One region of the Rhizobium sp. 268 genome, then DNA from elsewhere that is predicted to be linked to it. Evidence: riboswitches for the same ligand, from Rfam matches in the RefSeq annotation. Region 1 holds a riboswitch; the other holds the start of a gene.
The links. A riboswitch is a leader RNA that binds a small molecule or an ion and turns the genes downstream of it on or off. The one in region 1 is predicted to bind S-adenosylmethionine.

Region 1 (9,695 bases):
GGTCGGTTAATATTCCGACCGGCTGACGCGCGGATGAGCCGCGCACGGAATCGGGCGCCTATGCTGTCACACGATCAGATCTGGGGAGCGATCGACAGGCTTGCCGAGCGGCACGAACTGACGCCATCCGGTCTTGCGCGGCGTGCCGGGCTCGACCCTACCTCCTTCAACAAGTCGAAACGGCTTTCCGCCGATGGGCGGCTGCGCTGGCCCTCGACGGAATCGATCGCCAAGGTGCTCGACGCCACCGGGGCGAGCGTCGAGCAGTTCCTTGCCTTTCTGCAGCCCGATGCCGGTTTTTCCAAGCGGCCGGCCGGCCAATCTGACGGCGCCTTTCCGCCGCAGGGCAGTTCAATCCCGCTGCTCGGCTTTGCCCAAGCCGGCGCCGGCGGCTTCTTCGACGATGGCGGTTTTCCGGCCGGCCAGGGCTGGGACGTGGTGGAATTTCCGGCGGCGCCGGCGCAGAAATCAGCCGTCTATGCGCTGGAGGTGCAGGGCGAGAGCATGATGCCGCTCTATCGCGACGGCGACGTGCTGATCGTCGAGCCCGGCGCGCAGGTGCGCCGCAACGACCGCGTCGTCGTGCGCACATGCGAGGGCGAGGTGATGGCCAAGGTGCTGCTGCGCCAGAGCCCGCGCTCGATCGAGCTGATGTCGCTCAATCCCGAGCATCCCAACCGCACCCTCGAGCTTTCCGATGTCGATTGGATCGCCCGCATCATCTGGGCCAGCCAATAGGAAGATATTCCATGCGCCCTGCCGCCATCTTCACAGGTCTCATAGGCATGGTGGTGGTGGCCGGCCTGCTGATGGCGGGTGAAGCAAGGCTGCGGGGCGGCACGGCCGAAGGCGAGCCCGTGCCTGCCGAGGAAACGGTGGCCGCTGTGGATCCGCCCGCGCCAGCCGGCGAACCGGCTGCGATTTCGGAGGACCGGGCCGAAGTGATCGTCCGCTCGACGGAACCGGCGGCGCCCTCCCTCGGGGCTGCCGACGGCACGGCACCCAAAGTCGCCGAGAGCGAGAAACGGGCCGAGACGGCCGCCGGGCAGACGGCAAGCCCAGCCGCGAAAAAACCGGTGGAGCTGGCGCGGCCGGCAGTCGAAAATGCCGGCCTTCTCTCCTTCGGCGAGCGCAAGCTGCAGCTTGCCGGCATCGTGCCGACGCCGGCCGACAAGATATGCGGGCCGACCGGCCGGCAATGGCCCTGCGGCATGATGGCAAAGACCGCGCTGCGCCAGCTGTTGCGCAACCGCAGCATCGCGTGCGATCTCGACGCTGTTGAATGGACGGAAACGGCGACGGTCGCCTGCCGGCTCGGCACGCAGGATCTCGGCGCCTGGCTTGCCGAAAACGGCTGGGCCGAGGCAGCGGCGGGTTCGCCGCTGGCATCGGCCGCCGAGAAGGCCAGGCAAGCCGGAAAAGGCCTTTACGGCGACGATCCGCGCCGGAGATAACCGGCGGTCTTGACAGGGCGCCGATCCCTTGCAATGCCGGCTGCCAATTCCCACTCTGGGCTGATCGAAAAAGGAATCAGAGATGAACAAGCCGCTTTCCGCCCATGATGCGCTGATCTACGTGATGGTGATGGCCTCAGCCGTCGACAGCACGATGAACGACCGGGAGATGGAAAGGATCGGACAACTGATCGGGTTCCTGCCGGTTTTCCGGGACTTCGACGACGACAAGCTGATTTCGGTGGCGCGCGACTGCGCCTCGCTGCTGGCCGGGCCCGAAGGCCTCGACGTCGTTCTCGAAACCGTGCGCGACACCCTGCCGGCAAAACTCTACGACACCGCCTATGCGCTGGCCGTCGAAGTCGCTTCCGCCGATCTCTCCGTCAAAGCCGAGGAACTGCGGCTGCTCAGCCTGCTGCGCGACCGGCTCGGCCTCGACAAGCTCACCTGCGCGGCGATCGAGCGCAGCGCCATTGCCCGCTTCCGCAAGGGATAAGGCATGTCGCGCAAAAGTGTGCCGCGGTTTTGCGGCAACGACATGCGCAAAAACAAAGAGCTAAAGCGCGAGGAGCGAATCTGAAAGATCGCGCCGCGCTTTAGGCTTGAAGGCTCAATAAAGCCCGTAGGGAAAATAGCGCAGATAGATTTCCTGAAGCCGGCCATTGCGCGACAGCGTGGCGAGCGCATGGTCGATCGCCGCCGTCAGCACGCTATCCTTTTGCCGCAGCATGATCGTCATGCCCTCGCCAAGGAAATGCTCGGAGAGATAAGGGCCGTCGAACAGGGCGCAGCATTTGGCCGAGGCCGGCGAGGAGACCCAGAAGGAGAGCTGCAGCGCATCGGCGAAGGCGGCATCGACCTTGCGATCCTTGAGTGCCGTAAGCAGGGCGTCCTTGGTGTCGAAGGTTTGGGCTTTGATCGCCGGAAAGAACGCGGCCAGCATCGCCTCGTGCACCGTGCCCCTGACCACACCGACCGGGTGCGCCGAAAGGGCGGCAGCCGTTTTGCCGTCGAGCGGCACGGCGAGATTGCGCACGAAGCGGGCCGGCAGCATCAGATACGGCCGGGAGAAGACGAATTGCCGGCGCAGCTCCGGCGTCACGGCAAGGCCGGCGATCACGGCGTCGCCCTGCGAGGCGGCGAGCGCATCCTTCAAATCGGCAAAGGGGATCGCCTGGATCTGGCACTTGTCCGAAATCTCCAGCTCGCTGCAGATTTCGCGGGCGAGATCGACGTTGAAACCGGAAAGCTTGCCGTTCTGATCGGTAAAATTGAACGGCGGAAAATCGACCGAGGTCAGGAAGCGCAGGCGGACCAGCGAGGAGAGATCGGGCCGCGCCAGACGTTCACGCGCATCGAAAAGCAGCGGCAGCGAGGGTGTTGCCTGCTGGGCGGATGCGGAAAAGCCAAAAGATAGAGCGCCCAGAAACAGGCCGAACGCGAGAAACCCCTTCACAGCCAGGGATGCCAACTTGGATTGCATCATCGTGATCTTGGTCTCGGATTAAGCGCGAAGCGTGTGGTGTCGGCGAGATGTAGCAGAGTCATGCGGGACAAGGAATATGCATGGGACGGATCGTGCCACATCCGCCCCTCATCCGGCTGCCGCCACCAACCGGGGTCGAGCCACGCGTCTCGACCCGTCCTTCGGACCCCCGCCTGCGGGGCGAAGGGGATATGTCGCGACCTCTCCGTCCCTCGCTAACCTCTTTCATGGCACGTCCCCTCTCCCCGTCAGAACGGGGAGAGGGTTAGGGCGAGGGGCAGCCTTCGGCGCGGTGGCAGCCGGAGCGGCTTGCCGGTTGACGCTCCCAAAAATCACCGCGGCGCCGCCCCGCCGTTAGCGCGGAATTAAAGAATATCGCCTCTATTTGTGACGACGACACGGACCCGCCGGCCGATTGCATGATGCATGCGTCAACCCCGCAATAATCCCTGAGCCGCGACACCGACGCAGTGCTCTGTTTGCAACAATTAATTTCAAAGAACCGGGCGTGCGACGCCCGGTCAACCGGGTGACATTTCCATGAAGCATCTGAAAATCCGCACGAAAATCATATCGGTCGTGGCGCTGCTGGGGCTGATCACGATGGCCGGGCTGGTCTATGTCGTCGCCGAATTCCGCCGTGCGGACGCCGCCTACAGCGCCTTCATCGATCATGAAGCGCTGGCCTCGATGCAGAGCGCGCGCGCCAGCGCCTCGGTGGTGGCCTCGGTGCTGCAGGTGAGCCTGCTTGCCGACATGAAGCCGGATACGCCGGCATTCCAGACGACGCTCGCCACGCCGAGCAAGCTGCCGCAGGCCCGCGAGCGGATGAAAGATGCGTTGGCGCTGGTGCCGAGCCGCAAGCCGGCGATCGACGACATTCAGACCGGCATCGATGAGATCGAAACGCTGGCGAACAAGATCATCGAGCAGAGCAAAGCCAAGGACGGCGCCGGGGCGCAGGCGAACGTTGCTCTGATCAATGCCAAGCTCAATGCGCTGACGCCGAAGATGATCGCCAACAATGATGCGATGATGGCGATGCTCAACGACGGCGGCGACGCGCTTTCGGCTTCGGTCAACGGGCGGATCGTCTTCTGCCTCGTTCTGATCGGCATCGCTGTGCTGCTCGCGGTCGGCTTCAGCGTGGTCGTCGCCCAGATGGGTATTGCCGGCCCGATGACGAGGCTCAACCTGCGCATGACACGGCTTGCCGAGGGCGATACCGCAAGCGAGGTCGGCGGGCTCGACCGCGGCGACGAAGTCGGCCAGATGGCCAAGGCCGTGTCGATCTTCCGCGACAACGCGATCGAGCGTGCGCGGATCGAGGCGCGTGCCGAAGCCGACCGCAACCTTAGCGACGGCGAGCGCCGCGAACGCGAGGCGCAGCGGACCCGTGAAGCTGCGGAGCTCGAAGGCGCCGTGACCGCGCTCGGCGACGGCCTGCGCCGCCTTGCCGCCGGCGATCTCGCCTCGCATATCGACCAGCCTTTCGTCGCCCATCTCGACGCGCTGCGCGAGGATTTCAACAATTCGGTCGAGAAGCTCAACGAGGCGCTGCATACGGTCGGCGCCAATGCCCGGGCGATCGGCGCCGGTGCCAACGAGATCCGCTCTTCCGCAGACGAGCTTTCCCGGCGGACGGAACAGCAGTCGGCCTCCGTCGAAGAGACGGCGGCAGCACTGGAGGAGATCACCACGACGGTGCGCGACGCCGCCAAGCGCGCCGAGGAGGCGAGCCAGCTCGTCGCCCGCACCCGCCTCGGCGCCGAAAAATCCGGCGAGATCGTCCGCAAGGCCGTCTCCGCCATGCAGCAGATCGAAAAGTCTTCGGGCGAGATCTCCAACATCATCGGTGTCATTGACGATATCGCCTTCCAGACCAACCTCTTGGCCTTGAATGCCGGCGTCGAAGCGGCGCGTGCCGGCGAAGCCGGCAAGGGCTTTGCCGTCGTTGCCCAGGAAGTGCGGGAGCTCGCCCAGCGCTCCGCCAAGGCGGCAAAGGAAATCAAGGACCTGATCACCAATTCCGGCACACATGTGCAGACCGGCGTCTCGCTGGTCGGCGAAACCGGCAAGGCGCTCGATTCGATCGTCCAGGAAGTGCAGGAAATCAACCAGCACGTCCACGCCATCGCCGAAGCCTCGCGCGAACAGTCGATCGGGCTGCAGGAGATTAACACCGCCGTCAACACCATGGACCAGGGTACGCAGCAGAACGCGGCCATGGTCGAGCAGTCGACAGCCGCCAGCCACAGCCTGGCGACGGAAGCGACGGCGCTGAACAACCTGCTCGGCCAGTTCAAGCTGACCGGCACCGGCGGCTTCGCCGCTGCCGCGCCGATTTCCTCTGCCCGACCGCCGGCAGCCGCACCGCGCGCCGCCGCGCGCCCAGTGGCCAAGGCACCCGCGATCCGGGTCGCGCGGGAAGGTGCGGCCCGCCCGATCGCCTCGCCGGCCCGCGCCCTCGGCCAGACCCTCGCCAACGCCTTCGCCGCAACCGACAGCGCGCCGAAGGGCCAGGATGGTGACTGGACGGAGTTCTAAGCAGCAAATCACGGCACGAAGCACGAGAAGGCGTGTCCTGCGAGACGTGAGCGAGGAACAGAGAGGTTGCCGCAAATTCTCTTCTCCCCTCGGGGAGAAGGTGCCGGCAGGCGGATGAGGGGGCTACGCGGAAAGCCCTCCCGTCACAATCTATCCCACTGTCGAAGCCTGCATGGACGTCGATGAAAAGACCGGCTTCGCCGGCCCCCTCATCCGCCCTACGGGCACCAGCCTGGGCGAGCCACGGGTCTCGCCCGTCCTTCGGACCCCCGCTCCGGAGAAGAGGCAATCGCAAGGCCGCGGCATCTCCTCCTTTCGCCGCGTTTACCTGGCCGGCCGCCACCCAACCTCCACGAGGATATTCCCCGGCGCCGTGCAATAAAACAGCCAGCCGCCGCGCATAGCGGCCGGCGGGCCGGAGAGCTCCACGCCGGCGGCAACCAGCCCGGCGTGAACCCTATCGACATCCGCCCTATCAGGCAGAATGAAGCCGATATGATAGGTCTGGCGCTGCAGTTCGACCTGGTCGGCAATGCCGAACTTGGCGATGGCGTGGCTGAGGACGATTTCGAGGCCGGTATCGTCCTCCAGGATCGCTAGGCCGTTGTTACCGCGCATATCCTTCAGCGTCAGGCCGAAATGGCGGATGAAGAAGTCCGCCGTTTCAGCGATATCGGGTACGTGAAAATCGAGATGGTTCAGGCGCATGACAGTCTCCGTTCAAAAAAATCCCGGGACTGCAATTTGCCGTCTCCGCACGCCGCCGGGATCCCGCATCTGATGCAGATCACGTCGCGGGTTCTCGTGCCATAGGCTACGGAGCAGAGCTTCTTTGAGAGCGCTCGTGACGCTCTGACGGAAGGGATCGGGCTTACCTCAACCGATCCTGCCTTTTTCGACGCTGCCGATCTAGCAGACGGCGCCTGTTTCGGCAATGAAATAGCCCGCGCCCGATCACGGCGTCCCAAGCAGCGTTTCTCGAAGGATTGAAGGCGGATACGCCGTTTCATCTGGCGAGCGTGATCCGATCGGGAGTAAGATCGCATCCTCGGCGCATCGGAAGGGATGGACATGAAACCCGCACTCATCGGCCTGATCGGCAGCCTCATTCTCACCGGGTGCAGCACCGCCACCTATAGCGGCCCCGGCCTGGAGCCGATCCCGGGAAGCATCACCTATAACGGCCAGCCACGCAGCAAGCTCACCAAATCACCTGCTGGCTCCGCCTTCCCGCATGATTTCATCGACCAGTATGGCCAGCAGGTGGAGGAAACCTACATCATCCAGCCCGACCGGAGCCTGATCATCGCGCACCGCCGGTACAAGCCGATCCGGTTTTTTGGGGATTAGAGAAGTTCGCTGGAAAGGCAGTTGGAGCGGGTGAAGGGAATCGAACCCTCGTATTCAGCTTGGGAAGCTGCTGCTCTACCATTGAGCTACACCCGCGATCCGCTGAGATTTCCAACAGATGGGGGCCGCTGTCAAGCCGCGCGGGACCGATCTCTCAGATGCGGAAGTGTTTCGAGAGTTTGAGGCCCTGGGCCTGGTAGTTGGAGCCGAGTCCGGAGCCGTAGAGGCTGGTCGGTTTTTCCTGCATGTGCTCGTAGACCAGGCGGCCGACGATCTGGCCGTCTTCGAGGATGAAGGGCACTTCGTGGCTGCGCACTTCGAGCACGGCGCGGCTGCCGCGACCGCCGGCCGGTGCGTGGCCGAAGCCCGGATCGAAGAAGCCGGCGTAATGGACGCGGAATTCGCCGACCAGCGGATCGAAGGGGGTCATTTCGGCGGCATAATCCGGCGGCACGTGCACGGCCTCCCGCGAGACGAGGATATAGAACTCGTCGGGATCGAGGATCAGTTCGTTGCGGCCGCGGCTATAGAGCGGCTCCCAGAAATCGAAGATGTCGTGCTGATCTTTCTTGTCGACGTCGACAACGGCGGTGTGGTGCTTGCCGCGATAGCCGATCAGGCCGTCTTCATCTCCGGCAAGGTCGATTGACAGCGCGATGCCGCCGCCGGAGACGTTCGGCTGTTTGCTGGCGACCAGCGTTTCGCTTTCATGCAGCTTCAACAGTTCCGGCTCGCCGAGCAGGGCCTGGCCGACGCGGAAGCGGATCTGCGACAAGCGCGAGCCGCGGCGCACGACGATCGGGAAGGTGCGTGGGCTGATTTCGAGATAGAGCGGGCCGGCATAGCCGGATGGGATCTTGTCGAATTCCTGGGCGTAATCGGTGATGACGCGGGTGAAGATATCGAGCCTGCCGGTCGAGCTCTTCGGATTGGCCGAGGCCGACATGTCGGCCGGCAGCGCCAAGCTCTCCATCAGCGGCACGATATAGACGCAGCCGGTTTCGAGCACCGCACCTTCGGAAAGGTCGATGACATGCAGGCTAAGGCGGTCGAGCTTGTCCGAGACCAGGTGCGAGGGGCCGGGCATGAAGCTGGCGCGCACGCGAAAAGCCTTGGCGCCCAAGCGCAGGTCGAGGCTTGCCGGCTGGATCTGGTCACGGTCCAGCTCCCGTTCGGAGATCAGACGCCCCGTTTCGAACAGCGCCGAGATCGCGCGGTCCGCCAGAATTCCCGTTTCACGAGCCATCATGCCTCATCCATCATTTGCCGCCGACAAAACCAAATACGGGGAATTGACGCAAGCAGCTAACAGCAGTATTGCAGAATTATCCCGTGGTGATTTGGCCGGTCGGCTTGCAGCCACGTTAAACAAGTGGCTAAAAAGACCGGGTTGAAACCGGTCTGCTTTTGCGGCCGGTTTTTTTGTTATGTGAAGGTGATGGCATGAGCAAGACCTGGCGCCCGGCAACCCAACTCGTCCACGGCGGAACCTTGCGTTCGCAATATGGCGAAACATCCGAGGCAATCTATCTCACGCAGGGCTTCGTCTATGAGACGTCGGAGGCGGCCGAAGCCCGCTTCAAGGGCGAGACGGACGGCTACATCTACGCCCGCTACGGCAGCCCGACCAACGACATGTTCGAAAAGCGCATGTGCATGCTCGAAGGCGCCGAAGACGCCCGCGCCACCGCTTCCGGCATGGCGGCCGTCAGCGCGGCGATCCTCTGCCAGCTGAAATCAGGCGATCATATCGTCGCTGCGCGTGCCCTGTTCGGCTCCTGCCGCTGGGTCGTCGAGACGCTGGCGCCGAAATACGGCATCGACTGCACGCTGATCGACGGCCGGGATCTGGCGAACTGGGAAAAGGCGATCACGCCGAAGACCAAAGTGTTCTTCCTGGAAAGCCCGACCAACCCGACGCTCGAAGTGATCGATATCGCAGGCGTCGCCAAGCTCGCCAACCAGATCGGCGCCAAGGTCGTTGTCGACAACGTCTTTGCGACACCGCTCTTCCAGAAGCCCCTGGAGCTTGGCGCCCATATCGTCGTTTATTCCGCCACCAAGCATATTGACGGCCAGGGCCGCTGCCTCGGCGGCGTCGTGCTTTCCGACAAGGAATGGATCGACGAGAACCTGCACGACTATTTCCGCCATACCGGCCCGGCCATGTCGCCGTTCAATGCCTGGACGCTGTTGAAGGGCATCGAAACGCTGCCGCTGCGCGTGCGTCAGCAGACCGAGAATGCGGCGAAGATCGCCGATTTCCTGGCCGAGCAAGGCAAGGTCGCTAAGGTGATCTATCCCGGCCGCAAGGACCATCCGCAGGCCGACATCATCGCCAAGCAGATGACCGGCGGCTCGACCCTCGTCGCCTTCGAGTTGAAGGGTGGCAAGGAGGCGGCCTTCGCGCTGCAGAACGCGCTCGAGATCATCAAGATTTCCAACAATCTCGGCGACAGCAAGAGCCTGATCACCCATCCAGCGACGACGACGCACAAGAACCTCACGGAGGAGGCGCGCGCCGAACTCGGCATTTCCCCGGGCACGGTCCGCCTTTCGGCCGGCATCGAGGATACCGACGATCTGATCGAGGATTTCGCCAAGGCGCTTGCCAAGGTCTCGGCCTGATCCCACCCATGGCGGCCGGACCCCTCGGGGGTTCGGCACGCCACGATGTGATAGGCCGGACCTCACTGCGGTCCGGCCGGGGAACAAGTTCGGCGGTGCCGGCGTTCGGAAGTGAAATTAACACTGTCAATTAGGCTTAACAATCGAAACAGCTTGGATCAGGACCGTTTTAGTCACGATCAACGTTCCGTTTCTTGACGGACAGCGCCTCTTATAAGATACGGGTAACA
Region 2 (9,695 bases), on a different contig from region 1:
ATCGTCGTCGCCCCGCCCTTCTTGGCCGCCTCCTGCAGCGCGACGATATCGGGGCTGGCGCCCGACTGCGAGACGGTGAAATGAACGCCACCCTTCAGATGGAGGGCAGCGCCGTAGACCGAAGCGATCGACGGGCCGACCGATGCGACCGGGACGCCGCAGGTGATCTCGAAAAGATATTTGAAGAAGGTGGCGGCATGGTCCGAGGAGCCGCGCGCCGCCGTCGTCACCACGCTCGGGCGGGCTGAGGAAAACAGCCGGGCGATCTCGGCAAAGACCGGTTTTTCCTTTTCGAGAAGCGTGGCCACCACCTCCGGCGATTGGCCCGCTTCTTGAAGCATCAGCGACTGGTTCTCACTCATAGGTCATCTCCGATTCTCAATTCGGCAACGAAATCATAGGCATCGCCGCGATAATGCGAGCGGGTGTATTCAACGACGCGCTGGTCTTCCAGGCGCGAGACGCGTTCGATCAGCAGCGCTGGCGCGCCGGCATCGACATTCAGGATCGCCGCAGAGGACGGGTCAAGCGTCACCGCGGTCAGCCGCTGCAGCGCCCGCACCGGCCTGTGGCCGTTGGCGGTCAGCGCATCATAGAGCGATCCCTCGCCGCCGGCATCGTCGCCTAAAAATTTGATCGGCACCACGGCACGTTCGATCGCCAGCGGCAGGCCGTCGGCGAGACGCAATCGGTCGAGCCTGAGCACCGGCTCGTCACCGCCAAGCCCGAGCAGGAAGGATTCGTCCGGCGACGGCGTATTGACCGTCCGTGACAATATCTTTGCGGCCGGTTGACGCCCGCGCGAGCGCATGTCGGCGGAGAAGGAGGACAGCCGCCAGAGCGACTGCTCCATGCGCTCGACCTTGCTCGATACGAAAGTACCGCTTCCGTGGCGCGATTCCAATGCGCCGGATGCCATCAGATCGCGATAGGCGGTGCGCACGGTGACGCGGCCGAGCTTCAAGGCCTCGGCAAGATCGCGCTCCCCCGGCAGCGCCGTGCCGGGTTTCAGCAATCCTTCCTGAATAAGGCCGGTCAGCGTCTGCGCCAGCCGCTTGTAGAGCGGCCCGGTCAGCGCCGCGTCACGCAGGCCGCGACTCTTTAGCTCCGCTATCAGACTGGTCCTATCCATGGGCAAGCAATAGAACCTATTTAGAACCAATCGGCAAGATATAATTACCGGCAAGCGAGAAAAAACCTCCCCGGCGCGGGCCGGAGAGGTTTTCATAGCGATAAAATTTGACAGCCGTACGTCCCGGCGCCGCGTCTCAAAAAGACGCTCAGTTCTTGGTGAAGATGTAATCCGTCTCCTGGCGCAGCACTTCGCCGGGGCGCAGCACCGCATTCGGGAAACCCTGGTGATTGATGGCATCCGGCCAGACCTGCGTCTCCAGGCAGAAGCCAGCGAAGGGGCCGTATTTGCGTCCGCCGAGGCCGGGAGCACCGGTATTGAGCTTGAAACCGGCATAGAACTGCACGCCCGGCTCGGTGCTGCGCACTTCAAGCGACACGCCGGAATAGAGACTGCGGGCGAGCGCGACGCTGCGCTTGGCGGTGCGTTCGCCGGACAGGCAGAAATTATGGTCGTACAGCACCTGCTCGCTGCCGGCGAAACGCTTCATCGGCGCCATCTCGCGGAAATCGAATTCCGTGCCGGCGACGGAACGGATCTCGCCGGTCGGCACCTGTTTCTCGTCGGTCGGCAGGTAGTGGTCGGCAGCGATCATGATGTCGTGGCCAAGCGCGTCCTCGCGACCGTCGAGATTGAAATAGGCATGCTGGCAGACATTGGCGAGCGTCGGCTGGTCGCTTGTGGATTCGTAGGTCACCGACAGTTCGCCGTTGCCGTGCACCCAGAAGGTTGCCTGGATGGTGCAATTGCCGGGATAGCCGGCGCGGCCATCGGGATCGACGATCTTCAGCACCACGCGGTCGACATCATGCTCGACGACCGTCCAGTTGCGTTTGGCAATATTGTCGCTGCCGCCATGCAGATGCGTCACGCCGTTTTCGTTCAGCTCGAGCTGGTGATCCTTGCCGTCGAGCATGAAGGCACCGCCGCCGACACGGTTGGCGCAGCGGCCGGGCGTCGCGCCGAAATAGGCTGAATGGAGCGGGTAGCTGTCGAATTCCTCAAAGCCGAGCTGCAGCGGCGCGTCATGCCCTTCCAGGCGCAGATCCTGGATGACCGCGCCCCAGCTGATGATCTTGGCGGTCAGTCCGCCGCCGCTGATGACGACGCGATAGACGGTCTCGCCCGCCTTCGTCTGCCCGAAAACTTCCCGCTCCAACTTATCCGACATGATCGACCGTCCATTTGATATCTAGCATTCCGACCGGAACCTGCCCGCATTTGTTCCAAACCGCAACCGGCCACGATGAGAAAGGGGTACGGCTCACAGATCCGTGCCGATCTCCTCCACATCGAACGGCGTCGTCTGGTAGATCTCGTTGATCCAGTTGCCGAACAAAAGATGCGCATGGCTGCGCCAGCGGTTCTGCGGCGCAAGCGCCGGATCATTATGCGGGAAATAGTTGTGCGGCATCTTGATCGGCACGCCAGCATTGACGTCGCGGAAATATTCGTCGGACAGCGAGGTGGAATCATATTCGACGTGGTTGAACATATAGAGCCGCCGGCCTCGCCTCTCGTGCACGAGGCAGACGCCCATCTCGCTGGATTCCATCAGGATCTCCAGCTTGTCCGATTTCTCGATATCGTCGCGGCGCACTTCGGTCCAGCGCGACACCGGCACCTCGAAATTGTCGGAAAAGCCGTTGAGATAGATCGACGCAGGCTTCAGGTTGCGGTGGCGGTAGACGCCGAAGGCCTTCTCCTTCAGCTCGTATTTCGGAACGCCGTGGAAATGATAGATCGCCGCCATCGCGCCCCAGCAGACGTTCATCGTCGAATGCACATTCGTTTCCGTCCAGTCGAGAATCTCCTGCATCTCCGGCCAATAGGTAACGTCCTCATAGGGCAAAAGCTCGATCGGCGCCCCGGTGATGATGAAGCCGTCGAATTTGCGGTGCTTCACCTCCTCCCAGGTCTGGTAGAAGGCAAGCAGGTGATCTTCGGAGGTGTTCTTCGCCTTGTGGCCGCCGATGCGGATCAGCGACAGCTCGACCTGCAGCGGCGAGGCGCCGACAAGGCGGGCCATCTGCAATTCGGTCTTGATCTTGTTCGGCATCAAGTTGAGCAGCCCGATCTGCAGCGGACGAATATCCTGACGGATCGCCAGCGTCTCGGTCATCACCCGTACACCCTCTTGAACGAGGGTTTCAAAGGCGGGCAGCGTGTCGGGGATCTTGATGGGCATTGCGGTCACTCGATCAAAAAACAAAAAACCGGCGGCGAAAAAAATCGCTACCGGTCCGCACGCGGCCCTTTAGCGAATTTTTTAACGTGGCTGCAAGCCGGCCGGCCAAATCACCACGAAACGCTTAAATAGACCCAGTCGAGCCACGAATCAACTGTCGAATGCATGCGGGAGCGACTCATGCAAGCATCATCACAGTTTAATGACTGATAGAATCTGTTGATAGACCGGTAACGCCACCATGTTAATAATGGTAAGCATGGGCGATGTTGGAAAAGCGTGATGGCAGATAAGACCGAGGGGAGGCCGGGCATCCGAAGGCAGGATAGGGTAGGCTATGATCTCAGCCTGACTGACCGCCTCGGGGTGATGTTCTCAGCATTCTGGAATTCGCAAGTGCGTGGCAAGGTGCTGTTTCTGGCGACCGTGCTGATCCTCGTCATCCTGGCGACGTCCTACGGCCAGGTCATCCTCAACAAGTGGAATGCACCCTTCTACGATTCGCTGGAGCGCCGCGACCTCGGTGAATTCTTCCACCAGCTCGAAATCTTCGCGATGATCGCCGGCACGCTGCTCCTGCTCAACGTGCTGCAGGCATGGCTGAATCAGATGACCGCGCTCTATATGCGCGAGGGCCTGTCGCGCGACCTCGTCGACCAGTGGTTGAAGCGCAAGCGGGCGTTGCGGCTCGCCTCCAGCGGCCTGATCGGCGTCAATCCGGACCAGCGGCTGCACGAGGATTCCCGCAACCTCGCCGAGAGCACGACAGGGCTCGTTCTCGGCCTGCTGCAGTCGACCATTCTTCTCGTAAGCTTCATCGGCGTACTCTGGGAGCTTTCCAGCGGCTTCATCTTCCACATCAGCGGCCACAGCTTCTCCATTCCCGGCTATATGGTCTGGGCGGCGATTTTCTACGCCGCTTCCGCCTCGGTGCTGAGCCAGGTCGTCGGCCGCAAGCTGGTAAAGCTCAATGCCGACCGCTTCTCGAAGGAGGCCGAGCTTCGCTTCACGCTGATGCATGCCAACGAGAACATGCCGGCGATCACGGTTGCCCGCGGCGAGGAGAACGAACGCCGGCGCATCAACACCGACATCAGCTCGGTGCTAAGGGTGGTCAAGCGGCTCGCCATGGCCAATACCAACCTCACCTGGGTTTCGGCCGGCTACGGCTGGCTGGTCATCGTCATTCCGATCATCGTCGCCGCACCGGCCTATTTCTCCGGCGGCCTCACCCTCGGTCAGCTGATGATGTCGGTCGGCGCCTTCAACCAAGTCAACACGGCGCTGCGCTGGTATGTCGCGAATTTCGGTCCGATCGCCGAATGGCGCGCCACACTGATGCGCGTCACCGATTTCCGCCAGGCGCTGCTCGACATGGAAGAGGAATTCGCCCTGAAAGACGGCATCGCCTATGAAAACACCGCGCCCGACACGCTGACATTGAAGGACGTGGTGATCGTCGCCAAGATCGGTGAAGACATCGACGAATGCGGCGGCTTCCGCCTGCGCGAAACCGATGTCGTGATCAAGGTAGGCGAAAAGATCATGATCAACGGCGATCACAGCGTCAACCGCAAGCTGCTGTTCCAGGCGATGGCCGGCCTCTGGCCGTGCGGCAGCGGCACGATGGGCCTGCCGCCGGTCGACGACATGCTGTTCGTCCCGCAGATCGCCTATATTCCCGGCGGCACGCTGCGTGAGGCGCTGGCCTTCCCCGAAAGCCCCGATGCCTATGACAAAGCCGCCGTCGAGGCAGCCCTCGACAAGGCCGGCCTGCATTCGCTGATATCAAGGCTCGATACCCGCGCCCGCTGGGACAAACTGCTCGATAGCGACGAACAGAAGGCAATCGGCTTCGCCCGTCTGCTTCTCGCCCGTCCGCGCTGGATCATTTTCGACGAAGTGCTGGAGGGCATGGAGCCGGAATGGCAGGAAACGATGGCCGGGCTGCTCACTTCCATGCCAGAGAGCGGCATGATCTATATCGGCCGTTCCGAAGCCTATCTCGAGGCATTGAAGCCGCGCGTGCTGCATCTGCAGGCGCTGCCGGCAAAATCCGAGGAACAGCAGCAGCAACAGCAGCAAGTCACCCGTACCGGCGCCAGCGCCGCCACCGGTGCTGCCGCCATGCCCGCGCCGGCACTGTAGAGCGCCGCGCCGACAGCCGCTACATACCTTTGAATTTCACGAATGGTCACATCGGCGGCGTGATACCGTTCAGGCCGACGGCCACCTGGCTGGCCGAAATGCTGCCGTCCGCCGCTTTCTCGCCGGTGACGATGACGCCGGCGCCGGCCTTCAGATCGTCCTTGGTCGCCGGCGCCAAGGTCACGATCGGTGTCGCATCGGCGATGGTGATCGTCTTTTCTTTGCCCTGATAGGTCAGCGTGACCGTATGGCCGTCGACGGATTTGACGGCATTGCTGACGGTCGCGTTGGTCATCTGGCTGTTCGGCTGCGCATCCCAGGGGCGGTTGCCCTCGCCGGTTCCCTTCATCGACGCCGGAAAGATCAGCACCTCGATCGCCCCATCCGGGCCGCTGCCTTTCGGGAGCGAGGCAACACCGACGAAATCGCCGGGCTTGATATCCTCGACCGACGCTTTTTTGATGCCACCGACTTTCCAACCGGCTTTCAGCGTGATCGTCGCATCGCCGCCTTCGCGCGTCTTGACGACGAGACTATCGCCGCTGAAGCTTTCAATGGCACCGCGAACGCGAATGCGGTTGCCATCCTGTGCCTGTGCGGCCTGCAAAGCGGCAAGCGCAGCGAGGCCGCCGGCCGCAAGTATCGTGAAAATTCTGGAATTAGGCTTGAGGGACATATGAGTTTTCCTTATCGCCATTGCGATCGGCATAGCCCAGCAGCGCCGCGCGTCTTTTCAACCGCACAGCAGACGCTGCAACACTTGGATTTTCTGCCGGACGGCACCTTATGCCGCGCAACGGCAGACTGGCCAATCAAGGAAAGGTGAGGCGGGTGGAGTTGGAAAGCCTCAGCCTTCCAGCTCTTCCCGCAGCATTTCGAGCTCCAGCCACTCCTCTTCCATCTTGGTGAGGCTGGCCCGCAGTTTCTCCATCTCGCTGGCAAGCCGGTTGAAGGCAGCGGCATCGCGCGTAAAGAGGTTGGGATCGGCCATCGCCTGTTCGCGTTTGGCGATCTCGGCTTCGGCTTTCGCCATCTCCTTCGGCAAATTGTCCAGCGCGAATTTCTGCTTGAAGGAGAGCTTGCTCTTCGAGCTTCCGCCGGAAGGTGCCGCCTCCTGGGGCTTCGGCTTCTCCGTCGCCTTCTCGGCCCGCTTGCGCTCGTCGATCGCGCCCTTGCGCTGCGCAAGCATGTCGGAATAGCCGCCGGCATATTCGATCCAGCGGCCATCAGGCGCATGCGGCACGGCGGGTGCAATCGTCGAGGTCACGGTGCGGTCGAGAAAATCGCGGTCGTGGCTGACGAGAATGACGGTGCCGGGAAAACCGGCGACGATCTCCTGCAGCAGATCGAGCGTTTCGATATCGAGATCGTTGGTCGGTTCGTCGAGGATCAACAGATTTGCAGGGCGCGAGAGAATACGCGCCAGCATCAGCCGGGCGCGCTCGCCGCCGGAGAGGCTTCTGATCGGCGTTCGCGCCTGCTCCGGCTGGAACAGGAACTCCTTCATATAGCCGGTGACATGGCGCTGTTCGCCGTTGACGAGCAGGTTTTCGCCGCGCCCATCCGTCAGGTAATTGGCGAGAGTATCCTCGGGATCGAGATCCTCGCGCTTCTGGTCGAGTGTCGCGATCTCCAGATTGGTGCCGAGCTTTATCGTGCCGCTATCCGGCGAAAGCTGCCCGGTCAGCATCTTCAACAGCGTCGTCTTGCCGGCGCCGTTCGGCCCGACCAGACCGATGCAATCGCCGCGATGCACGCGGATCGAGAAGGGCGTGACGATCGGCCGGTCGCCGAAGCTCTTGGTGATCTTGTCGGCCTCGATCACCAGCTTGCCGGATTCCTGCGCGTCCGAAGCCGTCGCCTGCACCGTTCCCTGCGGCCCCTTGTGGCCGCGATATTGCGAGCGCATCGTCTGCAACTCGCCGAGGCGGCGCATGTTGCGCTTGCGCCGCGCCGTGACGCCGTAACGCAGCCAGTGCTCCTCGCGCTCGATCGCCTTGCCGAGTTTATGCTGCTCCAGCTCTTCGGCTTCGAGCACCTGGTCGCGCCAGGCCTCGAAATGCGAAAATCCCCTGTCGAGCCGGCGCGAGGTGCCGCGGTCGAGCCAGACGGTTGCCGTCGAGACCTTTTCGAGGAAGCGCCGGTCGTGCGAGATCAGCACCAGGGCGCTGCGCGTCTTCTGCAGCTCGCCCTCCAGCCATTCGATTGTGGGAAGGTCGAGATGGTTGGTCGGCTCGTCGAGCAGGAGAATGTCGGGCTCCGGCGCCAGCACGCGGGCAAGTGCTGCGCGGCGCGATTCGCCGCCGGAAAGGGTGCTCGGATCTTCCTCGCCGGTCAGCCCGAGATGGGACAGCAGATAGGTGACGCGATATGGGTCGTCGCCCGGCCCGAGGCCGGCCTCGGCATAGGCCTGGACAGTGTTGAAACCAGCAAAATCGGGCGCCTGTTCGAGATAACGCACCGTCGAAGACGGATGACGGAAGACCTCGCCGGATTGCGCCTCGACCAGGCCGGCGGCGATCTTCAGAAGCGTCGATTTTCCCGAGCCGTTGCGCCCGACGAGACAGATTTTGTCGCCGGGCTCGATCTGCAGGCTGGCACCGGCCAGAAGCGGCGCGCCGCCGAAGCTCAGAAAGATATCGTCGAGTTTCAGAATGGGAGGGGCCAAAAATCAGACTCCGGAAAGATCATAGGGCCTGGCGAGCACAATCGCCCGGCCGCTGCGGAGCGAAAAGCAAACCTTGCCTTCCGCGACATTGGAAATGGTGCGCGACGAGCCGAAAGGCAGATGGAAATCGGCCAGCGGATAACGCGCATTGTCGATGCAAAGCCCGGTCAGCTCGCTGAACCCGAGCACGGAAAACAGGCTGGCCTTGGGAAGATGCAGCTCGATCGTTCCGGCAAGCAGCGGCACCGCCTCCTCCTTGCCCGAGGTCAGCAGCAGGTCGAAACCTTGTTCCGCCAGACTGACGGCCGACAGCAGATGCTGAAGCGCGTGGTCCGAGCGTTCGCCGCCAAGCGCACCGGCCAGGATCAGCCGCCGCGCACCCCGCGCGATTGCTTCCGACACGGCGATTTCGCCGTCCGTCGCCGCCTTTGCCGCGGGATAGGGCTGTTTCGGCACATCGGGAAAGGCGCCTTCGAGATCGGCCGGGGTCGAATCGAAATCGCCGACCCAGATCTCCGGCGTAATGCCAAGTGCCGCCGCATGCCGCATACCGCCATCGGCTGCGATGAAACGGCTGCCGCCGACGGCATGGCGCAGACGCTCCGTCAGGCTGAGTTCGCCGCCAAGGAGAATGGTAAAGGTGGATTGGCTCATGGGCATTGCCCTTAGCGCAAACGAGGGGTCGAGGGGAAGGGGCGCGGCTGGATCGGCCCCATTTGCCGTCTAGCGCCGCGCATCCAACAGGACGCGCCCGCGCTCATGTGAAAATGACGCTAGCCCGGCGTGTCCTTGTCGCGCGACTGGAAGACCGCCTCGTAGCCGCCGATGAAACGTTCGAACAATATGGCGAAGCGATCGACATCCTCCTCGGACCAGTCGGAGACGATCTCGGAGATGATCGCTAGTTTCTGCGCGACGATCTCGGCAAGCAGTTTCTGGCCGACCTCGGTCATGACGACGACAATCCGCCGGGCATCGGCCTGTGAAGCCTCGCGGCGCAGCACGTTACGCCCGACCATGTCGGCCACCACCCGGCTTGCCCGTGACGGATCGATGCGCAGCATCTCCGCGATCATGCCGACCGTGACTTCGCCGGCAGGCTGCGCCCTGCGCACAGCATCGAGCACATCGAGATGCGAAAGTTCGAGGCCCGGCGCGGCACTCTGGATCGCCAACCGGCCGATCAACCGCCGCCCGGTCATCAACCGCATGCGCCCCATGCTCCGGCCGATGCGTGGGACGTTTTTCTCATCCGGCGCAGCCGGTTCCGGGGAATTGGTTTTGGTCAGCACGTCATTCATAATCGGACCATATCAGAGCCGTTTCAGATTTTGAATATGCCGATGTCATTAATGTGCTATTGACAAATATATGCTGTCAGCACATAAAAAGCGGCCAACCCGGAACGATGCTCCCATGGACATGCAATTCGCGCCTCAGCCGCTCGTGACGGATCCTCGTCGCCGGCTTATCCTCTTCTTCTTCCTGATGACGGCCATGTTCATGGCGACGCTCGATAATCAGATCGTTTCGACGGCGCTGCCGACGATCGTCGGCGA

Region 2: another riboswitch for S-adenosylmethionine. It lies ahead of metA (homoserine O-acetyltransferase MetA); the one in region 1 lies ahead of OS035_RS26315 (O-succinylhomoserine sulfhydrylase).

Annotation. Positions count from the first base shown of each region.
Region 1 covers NZ_JAPPSO010000015.1:87,943-97,637, reverse strand. Annotated here, with positions in the region: gene OS035_RS26360 (S24 family peptidase) at 61-738, shown strand; gene OS035_RS26355 (thermonuclease family protein) at 750-1,454, shown strand; gene OS035_RS26350 (tellurite resistance TerB family protein) at 1,537-1,950, shown strand; gene OS035_RS26345 (transporter substrate-binding domain-containing protein) at 2,065-2,940, opposite strand; gene OS035_RS26340 (methyl-accepting chemotaxis protein) at 3,481-5,487, shown strand; gene OS035_RS26335 (VOC family protein) at 5,812-6,195, opposite strand; gene OS035_RS26330 (hypothetical protein) at 6,559-6,837, shown strand; tRNA gene OS035_RS26325 (tRNA-Gly) at 6,860-6,933, opposite strand; gene OS035_RS26320 (2'-deoxycytidine 5'-triphosphate deaminase) at 6,992-8,086, opposite strand; SAM riboswitch at 8,160-8,238, shown strand; gene OS035_RS26315 (O-succinylhomoserine sulfhydrylase) at 8,281-9,465, shown strand.
Region 2 covers NZ_JAPPSO010000006.1:200,378-210,072, reverse strand. Annotated here, with positions in the region: gene OS035_RS13965 (SIS domain-containing protein) at 1-362, opposite strand, end outside; gene OS035_RS13960 (GntR family transcriptional regulator) at 359-1,132, opposite strand; gene OS035_RS13955 (aldose epimerase family protein) at 1,281-2,303, opposite strand; gene metA (homoserine O-acetyltransferase MetA) at 2,397-3,320, opposite strand; SAM riboswitch at 3,370-3,447, opposite strand; gene OS035_RS13945 (ABC transporter ATP-binding protein/permease) at 3,603-5,468, shown strand; gene OS035_RS13940 (hypothetical protein) at 5,515-6,144, opposite strand; gene OS035_RS13935 (ABC-F family ATP-binding cassette domain-containing protein) at 6,316-8,136, opposite strand; gene OS035_RS13930 (thiamine diphosphokinase) at 8,140-8,796, opposite strand; gene OS035_RS13925 (MarR family winged helix-turn-helix transcriptional regulator) at 8,910-9,437, opposite strand; gene OS035_RS13920 (MDR family MFS transporter) at 9,553-9,695, shown strand, end outside.